Regions from separate parts of the Caballeronia sp. DA-9 genome, predicted to be linked through region 2. Evidence: riboswitches for the same ligand, from Rfam matches in the RefSeq annotation. Region 2 holds a riboswitch; each other region holds the start of a gene.
What was found. Region 2 has a riboswitch for cobalamin ahead of ACRWA7_RS07970 (cobalamin biosynthesis protein). Riboswitches for the same ligand answer to the same signal wherever they lie in the genome.
Positions count from the first base shown of each region.

Region 1 (7,919 bases), on a different replicon from region 2:
GCTCTATTAAACCGTCAAGCCGACGCGTTTAACGATTCATCTGCACCGACCCGGACACATTCACGGTCACGGTCGACGTGCCCGCTTCAAGCGCCATGGGCGCGGCCATCTTTGCGTCTGCGCTCATGCTCCTGGCTGCCATCATCATTACCGGTCTCGGTGACGAGCCGTTATGCCCGATATTCACTTCACGAATTGCATAGCCGCTATAGCCGAACGCCTGCGACGAAGCCTGCGCCTGCTGCTTGAACGAAGCGATTGCCCGCGTGGAAAGCTTTTGCTCCGCCTCGCGCTGCGCCTCGGGCGACAACGAGAAGGTCACGCTGCCCACCTGCATGGAATCGCTCATTTTCCCGGCGAGCTTCGTTGCGACCGTAAAGTCCTTCGATTCCAGCACGACTTCCGTGCGACCGCGCCACGCGGAAATACGGCCGTCGCGATCCGTCGATGGATACACCGTGAACGCGCCGCTATGGGCCGTCACGTTTTCGACGCCCTTCGCCATGCGCAGCGCGGCGTCGGCGCGCTGATTGAGCACGCTCGTCAATGACGCCGCGTCCTTCGCTTCCTGCTCGTAAAACAAGGTGATATCAACGACGTCCTGCGGCACGTCTTCGCTTGCTTGCGCAGAAAGCGACAATACGCCCGAAGGCTGCGCCTGTGTCACCACGCTTTGCGCGGACGCGCCCTGCGCCATGGCAGCGCCAGCAAGCAGGGCAATGGCCGCGAGTGCCGAAGTGGTGTTTTTCTTTGTCATCGATTAACTCCGTATGCATGAGTGCACGTCATTGTGACCGATGCTTAGTTGACGCACGTGCTCACGAAGTTCCCTTCGGTTTCCTTTAATGACGTTACAAAAAATGTTCGGTGATAAAGCGCCATTGCGCCTCGGTCACAGGCGTGATCGATAAACGATTGCCTCGGGCAAGCACCTGCATGTCGGCAAGCTCTGCGTGATCGCGAAGCGCGGAAAGCGGGATGAGCGGTGTCTTCTTGACGAAGTGAACATCGACAAGAAGCCACCGTGGCTTTTCCGGCGATGACTTTGGATCGTAGTAAGGACTGGATGAATCGAACTGCGTGGGATCGGGGTAAGCCGCGGACGATACTTTCGCAATACCGGCAATGCCCGGCTGCGGACAACTCGAGTGGTAAAAGAGAACGCCGTCGCCGATCTGCATGCCGTCGCGCATGAAGTTGCGCGCCTGGTAATTGCGCACGCCAGTCCAGGGCAAGGTTTTTTTCGGAGCATGCGCGAGATGGTCGATGCTCGCTTCGTCCGGTTCTGACTTCATCAGCCAATAGCGCATGAACGTGGCTCGCGGAAAAAGATGCGCTGCTTGAATGTTCACAGCACACCCGTACAAAAAGAAAACGGCATCGGAAAATTTCCGACGCCGTTCGCTTGGGTCAAGCATGTTACGTGCAGCCTTGCGCGCAACTTCACGCATGCTGCTCAATCAGGTCCCCGCCCAAGCCGCTAGGCCGGCATCCTGAACCTGGGTTCAAGATTGGTCGCAGTAAGCAACACCTTGGGCTCATCAGACAGAGTGACGCGCTCGCCAGTGCTACAAGATCCCACAACCGTGCACAATGGCATTGGTTCAAGGAATATATGACCTTGGCAAACCAGGCAGGGAGCAATCACTGTACACCAATCGTCCCGACGATGCAGCACTGATACAGGAAAACTTTATGTCGATTGCATGGCGTCGAACCGTGTGCGCAATGCAATAACGTCCACGACATCACATGCGCCCCAAGCGTTAGCAAACATGTGCACGCTGGAATTCACTGCGCTTCGTATTGTGAAATCACCACGCCAAGCTGTTCATTCATTTGATGCATGGTGCGGCGAATTTCTTCGGCAGGGAACGCTTCGCCGTGACGCACGCTGTTCTGCAACTTGAGCAATTCCGACGCAAGCGACAACGCCGCCATTACCGCAATCCGATCCGTGCCACGCACGCTGCTTGCATTGCGCACCTTCGACATTTCCGCATCCACGCGCGCAACCGCTTCACGCAGTGCACCTTCCGTTTCTGGCGAGCAAGCGAGGCGGTACGGCGCGCCAAGAATGGATACCTCGATCTGCTTGGTCGTCATGCCTTTTCTCCGTGATGGTGTGATTCCTCGTGCAACGCGCCGTGCGCCGCTTCGGCGGTGTCCGGTTCGATGCTGGCATCGGGAGGCAAAAGGGCAAGCTGGTTATCCGGCTCGGGTGCGCTTTTCGCGCGCGGCAATTTTTCGAGAATTGCGTTGAGACGAACTTGCGCATCGTCGATTTTCGCCGATAACGAATCACGCTCCGCCATCAGGGCGTCGCGTTCCTCGCGCATTTGCGCGAGTTCTTCCTGCGCACCCGCAAACTCCGCGCGCAACTGGTCGAGTTGCTGGGCAATTGCGTCATGCGCCTGATGATGGCGTTCGCTGATCTTGATCAGCCGGCCAATATTTTGTGACAGTGATTCGAGTTCGTTGAGCATGTGCTGCGTCCTCTTAAGACCTCGCATTTTAGCGCGCTTCGCTGGCGCTTCAGAAATTTGGTTCGTTTCCAGACGTAACAGCAGTTGGAAGTCAATGCATTGGCGCGAGCCTTTATTCGTAAGGGGAAATGATTTATCCAGTTAAATTCCGCCGCCATTCGACTGCGTGACGGCGAGCCAATCGGCGCTTTTCAAACTACCGCTTCAAATTTGTTCGAAACTTGTCTGACCGCATGAAAACACGGGTGAATCGAACGCCCGATCAAATGCGGCAATGTCCCGCACGGCGGCATGTTCCCGCTTTCTTGACGGGTTCGCGCGCCGCTCTTAAACTCGCGCCACCTTGGTGCTCGCGCACGCTTGATCCAGCATGCGCAGTTAAACGGGAAGCAGGGAGCAAAGTCCGCCTGGACCGCGCCAACCTGCGCTGCCCCCGCAACGGTAAGCGACCGCAACGCAAGTTGCAAGCCGGTCCCACGCGTAACGTCCGGCCGCCTCGCGGCATTTCAACGGCATTTCACGACTCGAAATGGCACGGACGCCACGCTTATGCCACTGCGCCTTTGGCGCGGGAAGGCGGGCCGACGCGTCGTCAGCCCGGATACCGGCCTCGGGGAGAGCATCGCCTCGCGGCCGTGCTCGTCACGCATGGACTTGCGGGGAGCGGGTCGCGCATGCATTTACAGGATCGTCCTACATCATGGTTTCACCCATTACCCGCGCCGTGCTGCTGCTTTGCGGCAGTTTACCCGTTGTCGCGAGTGCCCAGTCCGTATCGGCAACTACCGTGGGTTCCAGCGAACCTGTCACGCTTGCGCCCGTCGTGGTGACGACGACTCGCGCGCCGCAAAAACTCGCCGATTCCATCGCGCAGACAACGCTTTTCGATCAGCAGGATATCGCCGATACTAATGCCACCGACGTCGCCGGCCTGCTCGCGCTCGGCGCAGGCGCGCAGATCACGCGCAACGGCGGCCCGGGTTCGAGCGCGAGCTTGTTCTTGCGCGGTGCGTCGTCGGCGCAGTCGCTCGTGTTGATCGATGGCGTGCGGGTGGAATCCGCCGGACTGGGCGCCGCGCAACTCTCGCAACTCATGCTCGATCAGATCGACCACGTGGAAGTGGTGAACGGTAATGTGTCGGCGCTGTATGGATCGAGTGCGGTGGGCGGCGTCGTGCAGATCTTCACGAAGGACGGCGGCGATCATCCGCCGCGCTTCAACTTCGAGAACGAGGTAGGCAGCTATCACACGCAGCGCCAGCAGGTTGGCGCAAACGGCGCGCTTGATAAAGACGGGCGCACCACCTTCAGCGTGACGCTCTCGCGCGAAAAGACGGACGGGTTTTCATCGATCGATCCGGCAACCTCGCCGAATGTGAACCCGAATGCGAACGGCTATCTCAACGAGAGCGTGTCGGCAACGTTGCGGCACCAGTTCTCGAGCAAATGGGACGCGGGCGTGCGCTTCCTGCAATCAAACGGTATCAATAGTTTCGATAACGCTTTCGGCCTGCCCACCGACGACAACGAATCGCACAACCGCGTGCGCTCTACTTCGGTGTTTGCGAACGGCAAGATCACCGATAACTGGACCACGCATTTCACCGTGGCGCAGGGGCAGGACCGTGCGAACACGGAGTTGAACGGCGTCTACGACAGCAAGTTCAATTCCGAAAACCGTCAATACACCTGGCAGAACGATCTCGCGCTGACGCCGGACCACAAGTTTGTGTTCGGCTATGAACATCTCGACCAGACTCTGGATTCGGATCAGCTCACCGCGCCGGATCGCCATGTGAATTCGGGTTTCGCGGGTTACGTGGGCAACTTCGGCGCGAATCAATTTCAGGCGAACGTGCGGCGCGACCAGTATTCGGATTTTGGCGGCGCCAATAGTTATTACCTCGGCTACGGCTACTATTTCGATGCCCACTGGAAAGCCACGCTCAGCTATTCCGACGCATTCCGCGCGCCGAGCTTCGACGATCTGTACTATCCGTTCAGCGGCAATCCATCGATACAACCCGAGCGCAGCCACTCGGTCGAAGGCGCGCTGCAATATGCATCGGGCGCGGTGGGAATCCTGCGGCTGACCGCATTCCAGACGCGTTACACGAACCTGATCGACTACGTGTCGGACGGCAGCGGCTTTTTTATCGCGCAGAATGTGGGGCGCGCGAAAGTGCAGGGACTTGAAGGATCGTGGCAAGGGCATGTGGGACGCACGGATGTCCGCGCGTCGTTCACGCTGCAAAATCCTGTCGATGAAACCAATCAGCAGGACCTCACGCGCCGCGCCCGGCGTTTTGCGACGCTCGCCGTGAACCGGTCGATAGGCGGCTGGCGCGTCGGCGGCGAATGGATCACGAGCGGCGCACGCGAGGACTTCGATTCCACGCTCGGCGGTTATGGTTTGGTGAATCTGTCGGCGCGGTATGACATCACGAAGTCGTGGTACGTCGGCGCGCGCATCGACAACCTGTTCAACAAGGACTATCAGCTTGCGTATTCGTACAACACGCCACGGCGCGGCGTCTACATCACGCTCGGCTGGCAGCAGCGGTGAAGCGCGATAACGCCAGGCGGATGGCCGCCCCGCGCATGGACGCCCAACGCGCCTTCATGATCTGGATCGCGCTCGCCTTCGCGGCGGCGGCCGTGCTGATTGCGTCGCTGGCAATTGGAAGCGTGCCCGTGTCGCCCGCGCGCGTCATGCATGCGCTTGTATCGCCGGGTAATGACGTGCTCGACGAAATCGTGCGTAGCCTGCGTTTGCCGCGCGCGCTTGGCGGCTTTGCATCGGGCGCGTTGCTCGCGATGGCCGGCGCGCTGCTGCAAGTCCTGCTGCGCAATCCGCTGGCCGAACCGTATGTGCTGGGCGTGTCCGGCGGCGCGGCGGCGTTCGCGCTTGCCGCCATGCTGTTCTCGATGTCATGGTGGAGTGTCGACGTTGCCGCATTCGCCGGCGCGTTTTTATCGATACTGCTCGTCCTCGGCCTTGCCCGGCGAGAGTTATGGCGTGGCGAACCGCAGGATGCATCGCCGAGATTGTTGCTCACCGGCGCGGTGATCGCGGCGGGTTGGGGCGCGTTGATCACACTGATGCTTGCCATTGCGCCCGAGAACCGCCTGCGCGGCATGGTGTTCTGGCTGACCGGCGACCTGAACGGTGTTGCAATGCCCTGGCCCGGGTTGATTGCCTTGGTGATCGCGCTGATCGCGATCGTGCCCGCGGCGCCGCAACTCAACGTGCTGCTGCGCGGCGATATTGCCGCCGAAGCGCTCGGCGTGCGCGTCGTGCGTTTGCGCTTGCGCGTGTATCTGGTGGCGTCGCTCGCGGCTGCCGCCGCTGTTACCACCGCCGGGACGATTGGTTTTATCGGGCTCGTGGTGCCGCATGTCTTGCGGCTCGCGTTCGGTAACGACCAGCGCATGGTGCTGCCTGCATCCGCGCTCGCGGGCGGCTTTGCTGTGATGGGCGCCGACCTGATCGCGCGCACCGTGATTGCTCCGGCGCAGTTGCCAGTGGGCGTCATCACGGCGCTGATCGGCGTGCCGGTATTCTTGTGGATGCTGCTGAGGCGCGTGCGATGAACGGACTTCACGTCAACCAGCTTACCTTGCGCGCAGGGGATCGCGTACTGGTCGCAGCGCTCACGCAGACTTTCGCGCCCGGCGAAATGTGGTGCATCGCGGGGCCGAATGGCGCGGGCAAGACAACCTTGATATCGGCGCTTGCGGGGTTATTGAAGGAAGCCGGGGAATCGATTTCCCTCGATGGACGCGCGCTTCGCGAATGGCGCTCGAATGATCTGGCGCGTCGCCGCGCATTGATGCCCCAAGCTTCGCACGATGCATTCAGCGCGAACGTTCTCGATACGGTCATGCTCAACCGCTTTCCGCATCTGACCGGCTGGGGTTGGGAGAGCGACGCGGATCGTGCGGCCGCGCACGGGGCGCTGGAAACGCTGGACCTCGCCGCATTTGCGTCACGCGATATCCAGTCGCTTTCCGGCGGCGAACGTCAACGCGTTGCACTGGCCGCGGCCTTATGCCAGGAGGCGCCGCTTTTATTGCTCGATGAACCGCTTTCGCATCTCGACCTGCATCATCAGATCGATTGTCTCGAAGCGTTGAGCGCGTGGGTCACGACTCGCGAACGCAGCGTGATTTTCTCGTGCCACGATTTGAACCTTGCCCGGCGTTTCGCCACGCACGCCTTGCTGCTCGATGGCGCTGGCCACGCGCACGCAGGCCTCGCGCGCGAGGTCCTTACGCCCGAGCGCGCCGGCGCCGCATTCGGTTATCCGCTAACCTTGATCCAGCAGGACGGACACGAAGCGCTCGTGCCTGCCCTGCGTCCAATGTTCAAATCACCATGAACCCGACCATGCCCGACACATTTCCCCGCGCTGAACCGCTCGACCGGTCGGCGACAGCCGAGTTGCAACACGTCATCGATACCAAGACAAAACCGCCCGGAAGCCTTGGCCGGCTGGAATCGCTTGGCCTTCAGATCGGGCTGATCCAACGGACGGCGCGCCCGCGTATCGAGCGTCCGGTCATGATCGTTTTCGCCGGCGATCACGGCATTGCAGCCGAAGGCGTAAGTCCGTTTCCGCAAGAAGTGACCGTGCAGATGGTCGCGAATTTCGTCGTGGGCGGGGCGGCGATCAACGCGTTGTCGAAGGTATCGGGCATGACGCTCGAAGTCGTGGACGCGGGCGTGGCGAGCACATTGCCGCCGGCCGAAGGGTTTGTCGACGCCGCCATCCGCCGCGGCGGCACGCGCAACTTCGCCCACGAACCTGCCATGACGCGCGACGAGGCGTTGCAGGCCATCGCGCGTGGCGCAGAACGCGTGCGGTATCACGCGGCGCTTGGCACCAATGTGATCGGCTTCGGTGAAATGGGCATCGCGAATACGTCGGCGGCGGCGTGCTTGATGAGCCGTATCTGTGCGGTAGAAATAGATGCGTGCGTTGGGCGCGGCACCGGACTCGACGACGCCGGCCTGAACCGCAAGCGCGACGTGCTCGCAGCGGCGTTGAAAAAGCACGCTGTGTCCGCTGATTCAGTCGATACGCTCGCGACCTTTGGCGGCTTTGAAATCGCGATGATCGTGGGCGGTTTTCTCGCGGCGGCCGAAGCGCGGATGACGATTCTGGTGGATGGTTTTATCGTGACGTCGGCGCTGCTCGTCGCCCACGCAATCAATCCTGCCGTGCTCGATTACTGCGTGTTCGCGCATGCATCGGATGAAACGGGGCATCGGCGGATGCTCGACTATTTCGACGCAAAGCCCTTGCTGCAGCTTGGGCTTCGGCTTGGCGAAGGAACCGGCGCGGCGCTCGCGTTGCCGTTGTTGCGCGCAGCGGTGGCGTTCATCAACGAGATGGCGAGCTTCGAATCGGCCGGCGTTTCCGACAAGAC
Region 1 covers NZ_CP195133.1:870,730-878,648, forward strand. The annotation lists gene ACRWA7_RS20135 (SIMPL domain-containing protein) at 29-757, opposite strand; gene ACRWA7_RS20140 (EVE domain-containing protein) at 852-1,310, opposite strand; RNA gene ssrS (6S RNA) at 1,462-1,643, opposite strand; gene ACRWA7_RS20150 (cell division protein ZapA) at 1,792-2,106, opposite strand; gene ACRWA7_RS20155 (ATPase) at 2,103-2,486, opposite strand; cobalamin riboswitch at 2,814-3,114, shown strand; gene ACRWA7_RS20160 (TonB-dependent receptor domain-containing protein) at 3,187-5,052, shown strand; gene ACRWA7_RS20165 (FecCD family ABC transporter permease) at 5,088-6,080, shown strand; gene ACRWA7_RS20170 (ABC transporter ATP-binding protein) at 6,077-6,868, shown strand; gene cobT (nicotinate-nucleotide--dimethylbenzimidazole phosphoribosyltransferase) at 6,877-7,919, shown strand, end outside.
Region 1: linked by a shared signal. The riboswitch ahead of ACRWA7_RS20160 (TonB-dependent receptor domain-containing protein) and the one ahead of ACRWA7_RS07970 (cobalamin biosynthesis protein) in region 2 are both predicted to bind cobalamin.

Region 2 (7,919 bases):
TGCTCTTCACTGGCGCCCAACGGCAAGGTAACGAATCGGCCTTCAGGAAGCAGTTCGGCAAGCGCGCGGGCCGTGGTTGACTTTGCCGTGCCACGCGGACCGCTGACCAGCACGCCGCCAAGCGCCGGATCGACGGCGGCGAGCAATAGTGCTTGCTGCAAGGGCCTTTGCGCGACCAACGCGGCAAAAGGAAAGAGGATGTCGTTCACGTTCGTAGCCCTTCGAGTTGCTGTTCGGCATTCAGCAGATGGTGTTCGATTTGCGCCTGATAGCCGCCCGGACTTTGCCACAAGCCACGCTGAATGGCTTCGGTCAAACGTTCGCAGATGGAATGCAGTGCATGCGGATTGTGCTGCTGCATGAATCCGCGTGTATCGGCGTCGTTCACATAGGCATCGGCGACAAGCGCGTATTGATGATCCGATACGACTCGCGCGGTAGCGTCATATCCAAAGAGATAATCCACGGTCGCCGCGAGTTCGGACGCGCCTTTGTAACCATGACGCTTCACGCCGTCGATCCATTTCGGGTTGACCACGCGCGAGCGGATCACGCGCGAAATCTCTTCCTGCAAGGTGCGTATGCGTGGCGATGCGGGATTGCTGTGATCGGCGTTGTACGCTTGCGGCTGCGCGCCCGAAAGATGGCGCACGGCCGCCACCATGCCGCCCTGGAACTGGTGATAGTCGTTTGAATCGAGCAGGTCATGCTCGCGGTTGTCCTGGTTCTGAACCACCACGTCGAGCGTCGACAAACGCGCGCCAAACGATTCCCGCGCGTCCACGCCATCGCCCGTTTGCGAGTATGCGTAGCCGCCGGCACTCTGAAATCCGCGTGCGAGATCCGCGTCGTTCTGCCATTGCCTCGCGTCGATCATCTCCTGCAAGCCCGCGCCATACGCACCGGGTTTCGTGCTGAACACGCGCCAGCCTGCACGCAAACGCGCTTGCCTCGCGTCGAGTCCACGGGCAATGTGTTCGTCGCGTTCCCGCATGATGCGCGCGCGGATTGGATTGATGTCTTCGCCTTCATCGTCGAGTTCGGCGACCGCCTGAACAGCGGCATCGAAGAGATGCATCAGGTTCGCGAATGCATCGCGAAAGAAGCCCGATACACGCAGCGTCACGTCAATACGCGGCCGGTTGAAAATCGTGATCGGCAAGATCTCGAAGTCCGTCACGCGATTGCTGCCCGCCGCCCATTTCGGACGCACGCCGATCAACGCCATTGCCTGCGCGATATCGTCGCCGCCCGTACGCATGGTCGCAGTGCCCCACACCGACAGACCGATCGCGCGCGGGTAATCGCCATGCTCCTGAAGATGCCTTTCAATGAGCATGTTTGCGGACTTCAAGCCAAGCGTCCACGCGGCGCGTGTGGGTACGGCGCGGGTATCGACGGAGTAGAAGTTGCGCCCGGTGGGAAGAACGTCCGGTCTGCCGCGCGATGGCGAGCCGCTCGGACCCGGCGGCACAAAACGTCCGTCGAGACCGCGCTGAAGCTGCAGCAGTTCTTGCGGACCACACGCATCGAGCCGGCTCACCAGATCGCCGTTTAGCCGCTCGAGCACTTGCGATGTGTGCGGTCCAATGGCATCCGCATTGCCTTCCAGCAGCGATGTTGCAAGCAGTTCAAGACGCTCGCGCGTATCGCCGTGATGGCGCCAGGGTGCATTGACCATGCGCGCGAGTTCGGCCGGGCGCGGTCCGGTCCATGCCGCGGTCCAGTCGGCATCCAGAGGATCGAATGCTTCGCCCAATTGCAGATCGCGAGCCAGCGCGGTCAGCACGCTCGCGTTTTCGCCCTGCCCGTCGCCAGTTGGATAACGGCCTAACGCAAGCAACGTGTCGCGGCGTTGAACGCCCTGTGGCGACACGCCAAACACATGCAGGCCATCGCGGATCTGCGCCTCTTTAAGCTCACACAGATATGCGTCCGCACGATTGAGCAATGCGTTTTCCGTGTCGGCGTCGCGCGGCTTTTCGAGTCCCAGTTCTTCATGCAGCTTATGCTCCACGATGCTTGCCAGAATCGTCTTTCGCAACAGCTTCGCGCGGCGCGGATCGACCATCAGCGCTTCGTAATACTCATCGACCTGACGTTCGAGGTCTTGCAAAGGCCCATAGTTTTCAGCGCGCGTGAGCGGCGGCATCAGGTGGTCGATGATCACCGCTTGTGCACGCCGCTTCGCCTGGCTGCCCTCGCCGGGGTCGTTGACAATGAATGGATACAGATGCGGCATTGCGCCAAGGGTCAGGTCGGGCCAGCACGACGCGCTCAACGCGACGCTCTTGCCCGGCAGCCATTCCAGATTGCCGTGCTTGCCCACGTGCACGACTGCATCGACGTTAAAGCGCAAGCGCAGCCAGAAGTAGAACGCGAGATACGAATGCGGCGGCACGAGTTCGGCATCGTGATAGCTCGCATAGTCGCCGCGTTCGCGAGAGCGCGCCGGTTGAATGCCGACGAACACCTGCCCGCAGCGCCAGCCCGCGATCATGAAGCGGCCGCGCCGCACGGTGGGATCACTTTCGGGCGGACCCCAGCGAGCGCTCACTTCTTGCTGTACGTCGACAGGGAGCTTGTGGAATGCGTCGAGATAGTCATCGAGCGCAAGGCTCTGCAACGCGGGACGCATGTCGCGCACGACCGGATCATTGGTCACGCCGGAGGTCAGCGCCTGCATCAATGCGTCGCCGTCGACGGGAATTTCCTGCGTTCCATATCCTGCGCGCGCGAGCATGGACAGAATGTTCACGACGGATGCCGGCGTATCGAGCCCCACGCCATTACCAATGCGCCCTTCGCTCAGCGGATAGTTTGCGAGCACGAGCGCGATACGCTTCTCGGCGTTTGGCGCGTGCCGCAGGCGACACCAGCGCCGGCTCAATTCAGCGACGAATCGCACGCGCTCTGGATCGGGCTGATACCGCACGACATCGACCTGCGTTGCCTTGCATCTGTATGCAAGGCCTTTGAAGCTGATCGCGCGCGTGATGATGCGGCCGTCCACTTCAGGCAGCGCGACGTGCATGGCTATATCGCGCGATGTCAGCCCGTGATTGTCCTTCACCCAGTCGTCGCGATTACCGCCGCTCAGAATGACCTGCAGCACGGGTGCGTCGCCCGCGAGTTCGAACGGCGCGGGGTCGTCAATGACGCCGGCCGCGAACGAGGTCGTGTTCAATACCAGCGATGCATGGTTATCCGCGCACAGTTGCTGCACGACTTCGCGGCTCAACGGGTCCTTGAGCGACGCCATTGCAATCGGCAACGGATTCAGCCCTTGCGCTTCGAGTGCGTCGATCAACGCGTCGAATACATCGGTATTTCCGGACTGCAAATGGGCGCGATAGAACAACACGGCGACCACGGGCGCGTTCTGCGTCCATCTTTTCCGCCAGTCATCCACAGTCGCGATCTGCCGCGCCGGATGATAGATCGCGACCGCAGGCAACGGAACCGGCGGGTCGGCTTCGCGCCCATATCCCAGCGCACTGAACGCAATACAACGTAGAAACGCTTCCGCATTTTGCGCGCCGCCCTCACGCAGATAACGCCAGAGCTGATCGCACAACGCGGGCTCCGCCGTGCTCTTGGCAACAAGGTTCGGATCTTCCTGCAAGTCGCCGGAGAACATCACGAGCATCTGACCGTTCTTGCGTGCCAGCGTGGTAATGCTCTCGATGCCGTAAGGCCAGTAAGCCTCGCCGCCCAGATGATCGATCACGATCACGCGTGCATGCTTGAGCACATCGTCGACGTAAAAATCAACCGACGCCGGTTGACGCAAGAACGCCTGGTTGGCGAGGCGCACGGCTGGAAATTGGGCTTCGAGATTCGGCACCACGCTCGCAAGAAGCGACAGCGTGGTGTCGGCCGAACTCAGCACGACAATAGGCGCCGGCGTCTGGTCGATGCGCATGACGCCCGCGGCGTCATCGACAAAACCACCGGGCGTCGTGCGTAACAGATGCACGGCTTAGGCCTGGACCGGTGCGTTGGCGAGCGCGTCGAGCAGCGCGTGTTGAAGGCGCTCCTGATCGAGATCTTCTCCGATCAACACGAAGCGGCTGGTTGCGTCGGCCGACTCGGCGGCTGTCCATCGGCGATCGAAGTATGTATCGAACCGCTGTCCCACGCCTTGAACGACAAGGCGCATAGGCGTGCCCGGCAACGCGGCGAAACCCTTCACGCGATAGATCGTGTTGGCATTAACCAGCGTGCGCAACGCCGCGACCGCCGCCTCGCGCGACTCGACGCGCGCCTGCACCACGACAGAATCGAAATCGTCGTGATGATGATCCGCGTGGCCCTCGTCGTCCGCCGAACCGTGATGATCCGCGCGCAGGTGAATCGTTGCCTCCGACGCCGCTTCGAGTCCGAGCAAGGTATGCAGATCGAGTTGCCCCATCTGCGCCGGAACGATCTTCACGCCCGCCGGAATCTCGCCAAGAATCAGTGTTTCGACGGCGCGTTGCTGCGCTTCATCGATGAGATCGGTCTTGTTGAGAATCACGAGATCCGCCGACGCCAACTGGTCTTCGAACAACTCATGCAATGGCGATTCATGATCGAGATTCGGATCGGCGCGGCGTTGTTCGTCCACGGCTTGCGGGTTGGCAGCAAACTGGCCGCTTGCCGCAGCGGGACCATCGACCACGGTTACAACGGCGTCAACAGTGAACGCATTCTTGATCGACGGCCAGTTGAACGCCTGGACCAGCGGCTTGGGCAATGCAAGGCCCGACGTCTCGATCAACACATGATCGATCTGCTCACGGCGCTCGACGAGTTGCTCCATGACCGGATAAAACTCTTCCTGCACGGTGCAGCAGAGACATCCGTTCGAAAGCTCATAAAGGTTCGGTTGATCTGTCGCGCTTTCGTCCTCGCAACCGATGTTGCAGCCCTTGAGAATCTCGCCGTCGATACCCAGTTCGCCGAATTCGTTCACGATCACCGCGATCCGCAAACCTTTGGCGTTTTCAAGGATGTGCCGCATCAACGTGGTCTTGCCGCTGCCGAGGAAACCCGTGACGACAGTGACCGGGATTTTGCGCATTTGCATCCGTTGCTCCGTTGTATCGATTGTCCGCTGTCGCCGGAAACAACCTGAAGCGCCGTTGTGTCACGCAAGCAATAAGTGCCGCTCGCGCCGCCACCTGACACGCATACAAAGCTGCAATCCGGAAAAGCATGATGAAAGTGTCGAGCATGTGCCGCATCCCCGCGGCACTGGTCGCTCCAAGTGCTGATTCGTTCCGGCCGGTATCCGGGCTGGCGAAAATGCCGCTTCACCTTCCCGCATGCAATACGCATGCAGTGGTGTTCGAAGCCGGCTTTGCTGCGCGAAGCGTGATATGGCGTGAGGCAATGCCTGAAACGTCGCGCAACTTTCGCTTACCGTTGCGGGGGCAGCGCAGGTTGGCGCGCACGAGGATCCGGCGGCGCTCCCTGCTTCCCGTTTAACTGCGCGCGGCAGAGACCGCGCGCGAGCACCAGAAACTGCGCCAAGTCTAGGCTCGCGAGGCGTCGCGGTCAAGATTGCGGCGATTCACGGCCAAGAATAAGGGAACGGGAAAGCCGAGCGCTAGCACGCATCCCTGTGCTATCTTTGGCGCGCGTCTGGTGCTCACGCGCGCTTTTCCTGCGCGCGTAGTTAAACGGGAAACAGGATGCAGGAGCGCTTATTCCTGGCGTCTTGCCGCATATGAAAAACCTGTGCTGTCCCCGCAACGGTACGCGACCCACGCTGGTTCGGATTGTTCGGTTGCTTCCTGGCGACCTGTCGGACCTCAGCGTACATTTGCTTCACTGCCACTGCTCCCAGGAGCGGGAAGGCTCAAGCGAATGCGGTCGCCAAGCCCGGATACCGGCCAGCGCAAGTGGCGCGTCACAGACGCGCCGGACGCCGCATCCGCGAGGGACGGATGAAGGACGTAACGCATTTATCGTCTTACATGAATTCATATTCGCAGTGTTCTTGCCGGCTTTGTCGCGTGCGTTTCAGACTCGCGGATGGAGCACGATCGTGAGCACTTGGGTCATCGGCATAGGGTGCAGGCGCGGCGTGAGCGTGGCGCAGATTCAAGCGGCGGTCTTCACGGCCCTCGAAGCTGCGTCGATCTCGAAGGTCCGCGCGTTGGCATCGATTGATGACAAGCAGGATGAAACCGCGCTGCTCGAATTCGCCGCACTTCACCACTTGCCCATAGCGTTTTTTTCGAAGGAACGCGTCGCGCAAGTGCCTACGTGTGCGTCGGAACAGGTCCGGACGCTTATCGGTGTAGATGGAGTATGCGAGCCTTGCGCGCTGCTTGCGTCGCGTCATGGCCGGATCGTGCGGGCCAAAATCGCGCTGGATGGCGTGACCGTGGCTATTGCCGAAGACAAGCCAAATAACTGACAGTAACCGGGAAAACGTGATGAAAACGGATGAAGAATCGCACCTGCGCATGACGCAGCGGCGCAAGGAAGGCCACGAGAAAAAGCAGGCGCAGGCGTCGGTTGAAAAGGGCCTGCTGATCGTGAATACGGGCACGGGAAAAGGCAAGACCACGGCGGCCTTTGGCATGGCCGTGCGCGTGCTTGGCCACGGCATGCGGCTTGGCGTGGTGCAGTTCATCAAAGGCGCGTTGCACACGTCCGAACGCGATTTCCTCGGCGCAATCGCCAACTGCGATTTCATCACGATGGGCGACGGCTATACCTGGGACACGCAGAATCGCGATGCCGATATCGCCACGGCTCGAAAAGGCTGGGACGCGGCGCGCCAGATGATCGAAAGCGGCGAATATCAGATGGTCGTGTTCGACGAACTCTGCACGGTGCTGAAGTACGAGTACCTGCCACTCGATGAAGTGCTCGGTGTGCTCAACGCACGGCCCCCGATGCTGCATGTCGTCGTCACGGGACGTCACGCGCCGGAAGCGTTGGTGGAGGCCGCGGACCTCGTGACGGAGATGCGCGCGGTCAAGCATCCGTATCGCGAGCAAGGGGTAAAGGCGCAACGCGGCGTCGAGTTCTGACGTGCGCGCCTGCCCCGCATTGTTCATCAGCGCGCCTGCGTCGAACCAGGGTAAAACCACGGTCACAGCAGCACTCGCGCGCCATCACACGCGCCGTGGCTTGCGCGTGCGCGTCTTCAAGACCGGCCCGGATTTTCTTGATCCGATGATTCTTGAACGTGCATCCGGCGCGCCTGTTTACGCATTGCATTTGTGGATGGTAGGGGAGCGCGGCTGCCGCGCACTGCTCGCCGAAGCGGCGCAAACGGCCGACCTGATCCTGATAGAAGGCGTGATGGGTCTTTTCGACGGCACGCCCAGCAGCGCCGATCTCGCCACCACGTTTGGCGTGCCGGTGCTGGCCGTCATTGGCGCCCACGGCATGGCGCAAACGTTCGGCGCGCTCGCGTTCGGGCTCGCGCGGTATCGTGCGGATTTGCCGTTCCATGGTGTGCTGGCCAATCGCGTGGCGTCGCAACGGCACGCGCAAATGCTGTCCGAAGCGATTCCCAAAGGCGTGCGCTATTGCGGCTACTTGCCAGGCATGGACGATGTTGCGTTACCCGGCCGCCATCTCGGCTTGACGCAGGCGGCTGAAATTGCAGACCTAGACGCAAGGCTGGATCGCGCCGCTGATGCTATCGCCGAGACGGCCTTGCGCGAGTTGCCGCCGGCAATCGATTTCTCCGACGAGGCGCTAGAGCCGCCGCCACGTTTGCTCGAAGGTCTGCACATTGCAATCGCGCGCGACGCGGCGTTTTCATTCGTGTACCCGGCCAATCTGGATCTGCTGAAGGCGCTGGGCGCCACGATTTCGACCTTCTCGCCATTGGCCGACGAACCCCTCCCTGCTCACGCTGATGCGCTCTATTTACCGGGCGGCTATCCCGAACTGCACGCCGCGCGCCT
Region 2 covers NZ_CP195132.1:364,191-372,109, reverse strand. The annotation lists gene ACRWA7_RS07985 (ATP-binding protein) at 1-209, opposite strand, end outside; gene cobN (cobaltochelatase subunit CobN) at 206-3,979, opposite strand; gene cobW (cobalamin biosynthesis protein CobW) at 3,983-5,071, opposite strand; cobalamin riboswitch at 5,250-5,521, opposite strand; cobalamin riboswitch at 5,612-5,898, shown strand; gene ACRWA7_RS07970 (cobalamin biosynthesis protein) at 6,035-6,409, shown strand; gene cobO (cob(I)yrinic acid a,c-diamide adenosyltransferase) at 6,429-7,031, shown strand; gene ACRWA7_RS07960 (cobyrinate a,c-diamide synthase) at 7,033-7,919, shown strand, end outside.

Region 3 (7,919 bases), on a different replicon from region 2:
GTGCGCTCCACAGATCGACATCGCGCAACGCGCCTTCAACAATGCGTGCGTCCTCAGGCGTGGCACCGTCGAGCAGACGCTTGTGCGGCGTGCGCCCCATGCGCGCTATCTGTTCGACCGTCAGGCCGAAATCATCGGGCAGTTCCTGCAGCAACACGGCAATACGCTGCGCGGCCCATCGCGGCGACGCGCCCCAAACATCGGTCTGATCGAGCGACACCGAGCCTTCATGCGGCTTCGAAAAGCGAAATGCGCAGCGCAGCAAGCTGGTCTTGCCGCTCCCATTCGGACCGATCAGGCCGACGAATTCCCCGGCCTCCACATCCAGCGTGATCTCGCGCAGCAAGTGCGCCTGGCGGTGCTGCTCGCGTTCGGCGGGAGACCAGCTTAGATGATCGACGTGAAGTCCGCAGGACATGGTCAGAAGTTCATGGTGGCGACGACTTCGGCGGACCGGGCGGGCCCGAGCAGCCATTGCGTACCGTTATTCGCCGAGGTCACGGCGTAAGCGCGGTTGGCAAGGTTGCGCAGATAAAGCGCGATGTTGACCTGCCGCGTGGCTTGCCATTGTGCGGACAGGTCGAAGACCGTGTACGAAGGCACGTCGACGGAATTGGCATTGTCGCCGTATCGCCGGCCAACGTAGCGCAGGCCCGAACCGATTACCCAGTCCGCTGCGGGCCTGTAGGTCAGCCACAGGTTGGCCGTCTGCTCCGGGATGTTCAACGGCACGTTGCCGGCGCGCGATACCGCGACGCCGTTCACGGTCTCGTTGAAGTCGTCGTAGCGGGCGCGCAGCAAGGCCGCATTCGCCTCGATAGAAAATCCCCAGCCGAGCTTGAATGCCCCCGACCATTCGATGCCGCGCGACGATTGTTCGCCAACCTGCTGCTGGATCGCGGGATTGAGCGGATCCTGGCTCAACAGGTTCTTCTTCACGATCTGATAGAGCGCGAGCGTCCAGAAGCCGCGACCGTTCATGATGTCCTGCTTAACGCCGGCTTCCAGTTGCTGTCCAGTTGCAAGCTTGAACGCGGTCTGCGCCTGCGACATTGTGATCAACGAACCCACGCTGTCGGCGCCGCGCGTGTATTGTCCGTAGACGGACATCGACGGCGTGAGCTGGTAGACAAGTCCGAGACGCCATCCAGCGTTCGACAAGGTCTTGCTGAAAGTGCTGCCATTGCCGAGTTGCTGGCGCCAGAAATCGACGTAGTCATAACGCGCGCCCCCGACCACCGACACACGCGGCGTCAACTCTAAGCGGTCTTCGGCGAAGAGGGCGGCTTGCCGGGTGCGCGTGTAGAACTCCGGCACGGTCGGGTCGCTGCTCGCGAACACGCCCGGGTCGAAGCTGTCGGCATTGACCATCGACGAACCATCGAAAGGCGTGTTGCTGTCGCGCTGGAAGGTGATCTGGTTCGCCTCCGCGCCTATGACGAAACGGTTCGCGTGACCCATGGCGTTGCCATCGAAGGTCGCGTCGAGACGATTGCCGATTTGCCGCTCATGATGAATGATCTCGATGTAGTCGCTGCGCGTAATCTCGCGCGTCGATGGATCGAGCAGATAGCTTTCACTATCGCGATAGTGCCGGTTCGTCGTCAGGTAATAGAGCTGGTCGCGAATCGTAATGCCATCGGTTGCGTGATAGATGCCCGAGAGCCGCGTCGACTGATCCATGTAGGCAATCAGCGGATTGCCGACGTTGTAGTTCTTGTAGCGCAACGAGGTATCGAGCGCGCCGTCGTTCACCGGCGTACCGAGATAAGTCGCGGGCCGCTGGCGCCCGTAGTCATAGTCGAGCGTGAAAGACAGGCGCGGCGAAACATCGAGTTTCAACGCGCCGCCAAGCGCGGTCGTGTGCGATTCACCCCGATCCACCCAGCCGTTCGAGCGGTTGTCGCTGACATAGAAGCGGTAGGAGAGCATGGCGCCGAGCGCGCCCGTGGTATCGAAGGCAACGTGCTTCTGGCCTTCCGTACCAATACCCAATTGCACCGTCGTTGCATGGTCGCGCTGCGGCTGCTTCGGCACGACATTCACGACGCCGCCTATCGCGCCCTCGCCATACAGCACTGACGCAGGCCCGCGCAATACTTCAATGCGATCGACGGACCACGTATCGAAAGGGTAGGTCATGGTGCCCGCGCCCGGGTACAGGCGGGTGCCGTCATAGAGTGTCATGACGGATTCCTGGCCGCTGAAGCCGCGCACGCTCAACGCCGTGCCGCCATTGCCGGGCGAGCCGTCGCTGACAAATCCGGTCGCGCGCGTGACGGCGTCCGAGACGCTCTGGTCGCCGCGTTCCGCGATCTGTTTTACGGTGACGGTCTCCACGCTCGCGGGCGTGTCCAGGCTCGAAAGACCAAGGCGCGAGCCAGTGTGTGTGGGCGTTGCGAGCGGCGCGGTATCGATGCTGTTCGTGTCGTTCACCACGACGGGCGGCAATGTCGATGTGGTCTCATCGGCAAATACCGGCGACGCACTGAGCACACATAGGACCGCGAGCGCGGTTCTCTTCGGACGGCGCGATTGATAACCGCACCGGCTTCTCCGGCTGCTATGCGCCGAATTCCAGTTTCGTCCCATCTTGTTCCCCAAAGCGTATGCGTGTCTCGCCGCGCGAGGCAGCGATGACTTCTGTTGTGTGAGCGCTGACGATTCACGGCATGGCCGCGACCAATCGAATCAAGCTGTTCGTGTTGCTTTGTCCAAGGGCGGATATCGGCCGCTGGATGGCAAACGCGATTGATCGGGACAACAGGGACTTGCAGGGAAATGGATAACGCTGGCAGCGTCGGTCATGCGAGGTTCTCCAGGGGTTTCGCGCCCCATCAAAATTGGCTGGATTACGACGCCCAGGTCTGACTTCCGACCCCAAAGGGCCAGTCACAGTGGCGCGACCGCGCCGGATTCTCGCCGGCTTCCAAACGTCGTAGCCGCGCATTTTACGTGCGAAAGTGATCGACGTAAGACAAGTTTCGAAACAAACCAGCGATCGGACAGCCTCCAGATGCGATGTAATATTATTACATTCGTCGTCGGAAGAAACCAGATTATTTCGATGACCAATGGATCTAAGCTCGCAACGCAAGCTTGCACAAGTTGCGGCTCACAACTATATTGGTTGCGAACCGCAACCAATTGGGCCGATCATGGACTTTGTCGATATCCCCGCCAAGCCGCGAGAAACCACGATTCTCGAACTCCGGAATTTCTCCCGAAAACTGGTTCGCGAGCTTGGTTTCATGCGAGCAACGCTGGCCGACAGCGATCTCGCTCCGTCCGCGGTACACGCGATCATTGAAATTGGAACGGCGCCAGGGATAAGCGCCAAAGCCTTGGGCAACATCCTGCGTCTGGATAAATCGAATACGAGCAGGCAGGTAGCCAAGCTGGAAGCTGGCGCGCTCGTGAGGCGCGAGGTCGCAAAAGACGATGCCCGTTCGTCCGGGTTGTATTTGACGGAGGCAGGGCAGAAGCTCCGGAAAAAAATCGACCGGTTTGCGACGGATCAGGTATCCAGCGCGCTCCGGCGCATGGCGCCCTTCGACCAGCAGGCCCTGGTCCGTTCTCTCGCGCTCTACGCCGACGCGCTCGCGCAGGACAACGCTGCTGAAACGGTGGCCCGAGATATCGCGGAGACGGGGATTCAGGAAGGGTATCGGCCGGGCTGTATTGGTGACATTGCAAGCTTGCACGCACGGTTCTATTCGGCGCACTGGAATTTTGGCGTGTTCTTCGAAAAGAAGGTAGCGACAGAGCTTGCGGCGTTTGCCGGTTCATTGCCAGCCAATGGCAAGGCGCTATGGCTCTACATTGAAAATGATCGCGTTCTCGCTTCGCTGGCAATCGATGGAAACGAAAACACAGGCGTTGCCCATTTGCGATGGTTCATTGTGGACGATTCGCTGCGCGGTTGCGGCGTCGGGCGGCAACTGATGTCATACGCCATGAACTATGTCGATGAACGATTCAGCGAAACATATCTCTGGACGTTCAAGGGTCTGGATGCGGCGCGCCATCTTTACGAGTCGTTTGGCTTTCGATTGATCGAAGAAGCCGAAGGAGATCAGTGGGGAAGCAAAGTCGTGGAGCAACGGTTCAGTCGCGGTACGGTCTTGCTTTGATGCGATCAGGTTCGCCTGACGAGGTTTGCGTTCAACTGCCCCACAAGGCCATACAACACGCTCAGGAACGGCGCTGGAATTCCCGCCTTCGATGCAATCTCACAGGGCGCGCCAAGAATCGCTTCGATCTCCAACTGGCGGCCGGCTTCCACGTCCTGAAGCATCGACGTCTTGAACGCGCCGAGCTTGCGTGTCAGCGCGTTGCGGGCGTCGGTGGTCATGGTCAGTTCAATCCCGATCGCCTTGCCAATGCGCCGCGCTTCTTCCATGACGGCAACCACGAGTTCCTTCGTGAGCGGATCGTCGAGGATCACGTCGCCGGTCGAGCGCGTGATTGCGCTGATCGGATTCATGGTCATGTTGCCCCACAGCTTGACCCAGATGTCGCGACGAATGTCGTTGGAGGCAACCACGTCAAACCGGGCGCGGCGCAAAAGCTCTATGGCGTTGGCTGCGCGATCAGCGAGCCGCGCAGACCCGGGCCCGATGATCAGCTCATTGCCGTGGCCTTTCCTGATCACGCCTGGCTCTGCAATCGACGATGAAATATGCACGACGCATCCAGAAGCTTGCGACGGCGGCAGCACTGCCAATACCGCGCCTGCCGGATCCACCGACTCGAGACGTTGACCCGCGAGCGCGCCGCCAAATTCGTGGAGATACCACCACGGCACCCCGTTCATGACCGACACGATATGCGTGCCGGGGCCGACCAGCGGCTTCAGCGAAGCGGCGGCCGCAGTCAGGGCGGGTCCTTTCAGGCAGATGAACAACAGATCCTGTACGCCCAATGTGTCGGGCAGGTCGGTCGCATGAAGGTCGATCACGTAACGATCGTCGCCATCGATTACCGAAAGGCCGTCGCGCTTTATGGCGTCCAGATGCGCGCCTCGCGCAAGCAGACTGACCGGCACGCCCGCGCGCGCAAGCCGGGCTGCCACGATACCGCCAATGGCGCCGCCGCCGACTACAGTGATCTTCGAATCGTGCCTGGTCAAAACTCCGCCTCCTGAAGCGATCCCTGTCACGTTGATCCGGGATTACGCTAAGCTGATGCTATCGATTAATTGATGCGTGCGCAAGCATCGGAAATCCAATACATGTGCGTTGCCATAAAAAGGGCGGATGCCGGAGGAAAGGAATGAACGATACGATCATGATTCAAAGCCTGTTTACCTATCGGTTGCATATGCTTAAGAAACAGACCGACAAGGCCATGAACGGGGCATTCAGCAACGGCATCTCGTTGACGTTGACCGAAGCCCGCGTCTTGCTGAGCGTGGGTTCGTTTGGCGCGCTTTCTGTATCCGATCTTGGACGGGCATCGAATCTGGACCGCAGTCAGGCCAGCCGCGCAACTGACATTCTTGAGAAGAAAGGACTGGTGCAAAAGACGTCGAACACAACCGATGGCCGTGGTGTTGTCGTTACGCTGACCACGAAGGGCAAGCGAACCTATGCACGTGCCACCGTCATTGCGAAAACGCAAAACGACGAGATCCTGGCGGCGCTGCTGCCCGCCGAACGCAAAGCGATCCATTCAATGCTCGCAAGACTTGTCGATGCGCAATGCGCCGAAGAGGCAGTCGAATGAAGTTCAATGCTTGCTTTCATTAATTTCAAAATACGTACACATTCTCCTGACCTTAAGCTCTTGCCTGGCGCGTGAACTTTACGGTCATGCACGCGCTCGCTATAAACAGGATCCGCCAGGAGATTGAACAGCGGGGCTTTGCGCTGCGAAGTCACATCACCGTCACTGAGCGCTGGCAATAATCCGTAAGAATTAAAACACCTTACGGGAAACTACATGAAATACGAACGAAAGCATAAAAAGCTGCCTTTCCCGCTCGGACGCGTCGCCGCAACAATGGCTCTTCTCGGCTTGAGCGTGCTTGCGGGCTGCAACGGCAACGACGACAACGCTAACCCGCCGTCGGTGACGGCTTTTTCAACACTGGACGGCAAGCAGCCGCTCGTTATCGGGCATCGTGGATTGCCGGGTTTGCGGCCTGAAGAAACGCAACCGTCCTATGAACTTGCAGCCGATAACGGCGCGGACGCGCTGGAAGAAGACTTGCACCTGTCGAAGGATTGCGTGCTGGTTGCACGTCATAATCCCTGGCTCTCCGACAACACCAACATTGCCGATGTCGCCAGGACCAATGCGTCGGTGGCGGCCCGCAAACGCGTGGTCCCGGGCGTGTTGGTCAACGTCAAATGGGCGACAACGCCTACCTCGGGGCCTTCGCAATATCTAACCGACCTCACGAATCCCGCTGACCCGAAGTCGGTGCTCAAGTCCCTGATTGTGGATGGCGAAGATCACACGAACGACTGGTCCGTCACCGATTTCACCGCGCAGGAACTGACCACGCTGATTGGCGGCACGACCTTCGACGCCGCCAGCGAGCGTCCCACCGAATTCAACGGCAAGTATCCGGTGCTGACGTTTCAGCAGATCATCGATATCGCCAAGGCAAAGAGCGCGTCGACCGGGCGGCCGATCTCCGTGTATCCGGAAACCAAGAATCCGACCTGGAACAACGCGCAGGCAATCGCGAACGGGTGTGGCGCGCCGGGCAGTCATCCGTTGGAAGACGCGTTGATCAAGATCCTCAACGACAACGGCCTGAACACCCGGACGGCCCCCATTTTCGTGCAGAGCTTCGAGCCGGGCAGCCTGAAATACATGCGCAGCCACGGACTGAATACGAAGGTCGTGCAACTGATCGATGGCTTCGACACCGACTACAAGACGGGCGCGGTCATCTACAACGAGATCACCGACAGCCGTCCGTTCGACTGGACCGTGGCCGGCGATCCGCGCTGGTTCGACGTCATGCTCACGCCCGCGGGTCTTGCCGAGATCAAAACTTATGCCGACGGAATCGGCCCCTGGAAGCCGCAGATCGTGCCGCTGAAAATCACGCCGTTTCCCGCGACGAATCCGGACGGCACGCCGTTCTCCGGATCGACAACGGCAGCGACCACGCAGCCTGCGACGACTGTGATCAGTGACGCGCACAAGGCCGGCTTGTTCGTTCATATCTTCACGTTCCGCAACGAGAAAAAGTATCTGGCGGCCGATTATCAGGGCGACCCGAGCGCGGAATATCTGAAGTTCTACAGGCTGGGCGTGGACGGCGTGTTCTCCGACTTCGCGAATACCGGCGTGGCTGCGCGCGCGGCCTATTTGAAGGAACTCGGCCGTTGAGCGTTCTGCGCGCGGCGGTCGATTACTGGCCGCCGCGGTTCTTATTGGGAAGTCACATTGAATCCGGTTATCGCGCTTTACACGCGAATTCCCGAATCCGTTAATACGCTTTCAATGTAGCGTGCGCAGCCATTCGGCGATTGCGCTTGCGGTCCATGCGGGATCGTCGTGAGGCAGATCGTGGCCCGCCCACGCGTGCTGCTTGTGTTCGGCCCGCCATTGCTGCGCGATCCGATCCGAACAGACCGCCTTGACGAGATGATCGGCCTTCGATGACAGCAGCAGTGTTGGACACTCAGGCGCGCGTTCGCCGGCTCGAAAGCGCGCCGCCGCCCAAAGCTGGCGCAACGCGTTTTTCGCGCTCACCGGCGCGACGCGGCGGATCGTGCTCCACATGGCGAGGTCGTCGTCGAAGGTATCCGTGCGATTGCACGTGACGCCGTGGATGATGCCTTCGCATCGAAGCGGATCGTTCCACAATGCAGCCGCGCGCATCAACTGCGGCCACGCGGCGAGCTGCAGGCGCTCATGCATGGCCGCAAACGGCCGCATGCTCGTGTTGATCAGCA
Region 3 covers NZ_CP195131.1:45,898-53,816, reverse strand. The annotation lists gene ACRWA7_RS00215 (ABC transporter ATP-binding protein) at 1-418, opposite strand, end outside; gene ACRWA7_RS00210 (TonB-dependent receptor) at 421-2,592, opposite strand; adenosylcobalamin (AdoCbl) riboswitch at 2,810-2,958, opposite strand; gene ACRWA7_RS00205 (bifunctional helix-turn-helix transcriptional regulator/GNAT family N-acetyltransferase) at 3,159-4,133, shown strand; gene ACRWA7_RS00200 (ketopantoate reductase family protein) at 4,139-5,131, opposite strand; gene ACRWA7_RS00195 (MarR family winged helix-turn-helix transcriptional regulator) at 5,275-5,727, shown strand; gene ACRWA7_RS00190 (glycerophosphodiester phosphodiesterase family protein) at 6,004-7,350, shown strand; gene ACRWA7_RS00185 (alpha/beta fold hydrolase) at 7,462-7,919, opposite strand, start outside.
Region 3: linked by a shared signal. The riboswitch ahead of ACRWA7_RS00210 (TonB-dependent receptor) and the one ahead of ACRWA7_RS07970 (cobalamin biosynthesis protein) in region 2 are both predicted to bind cobalamin.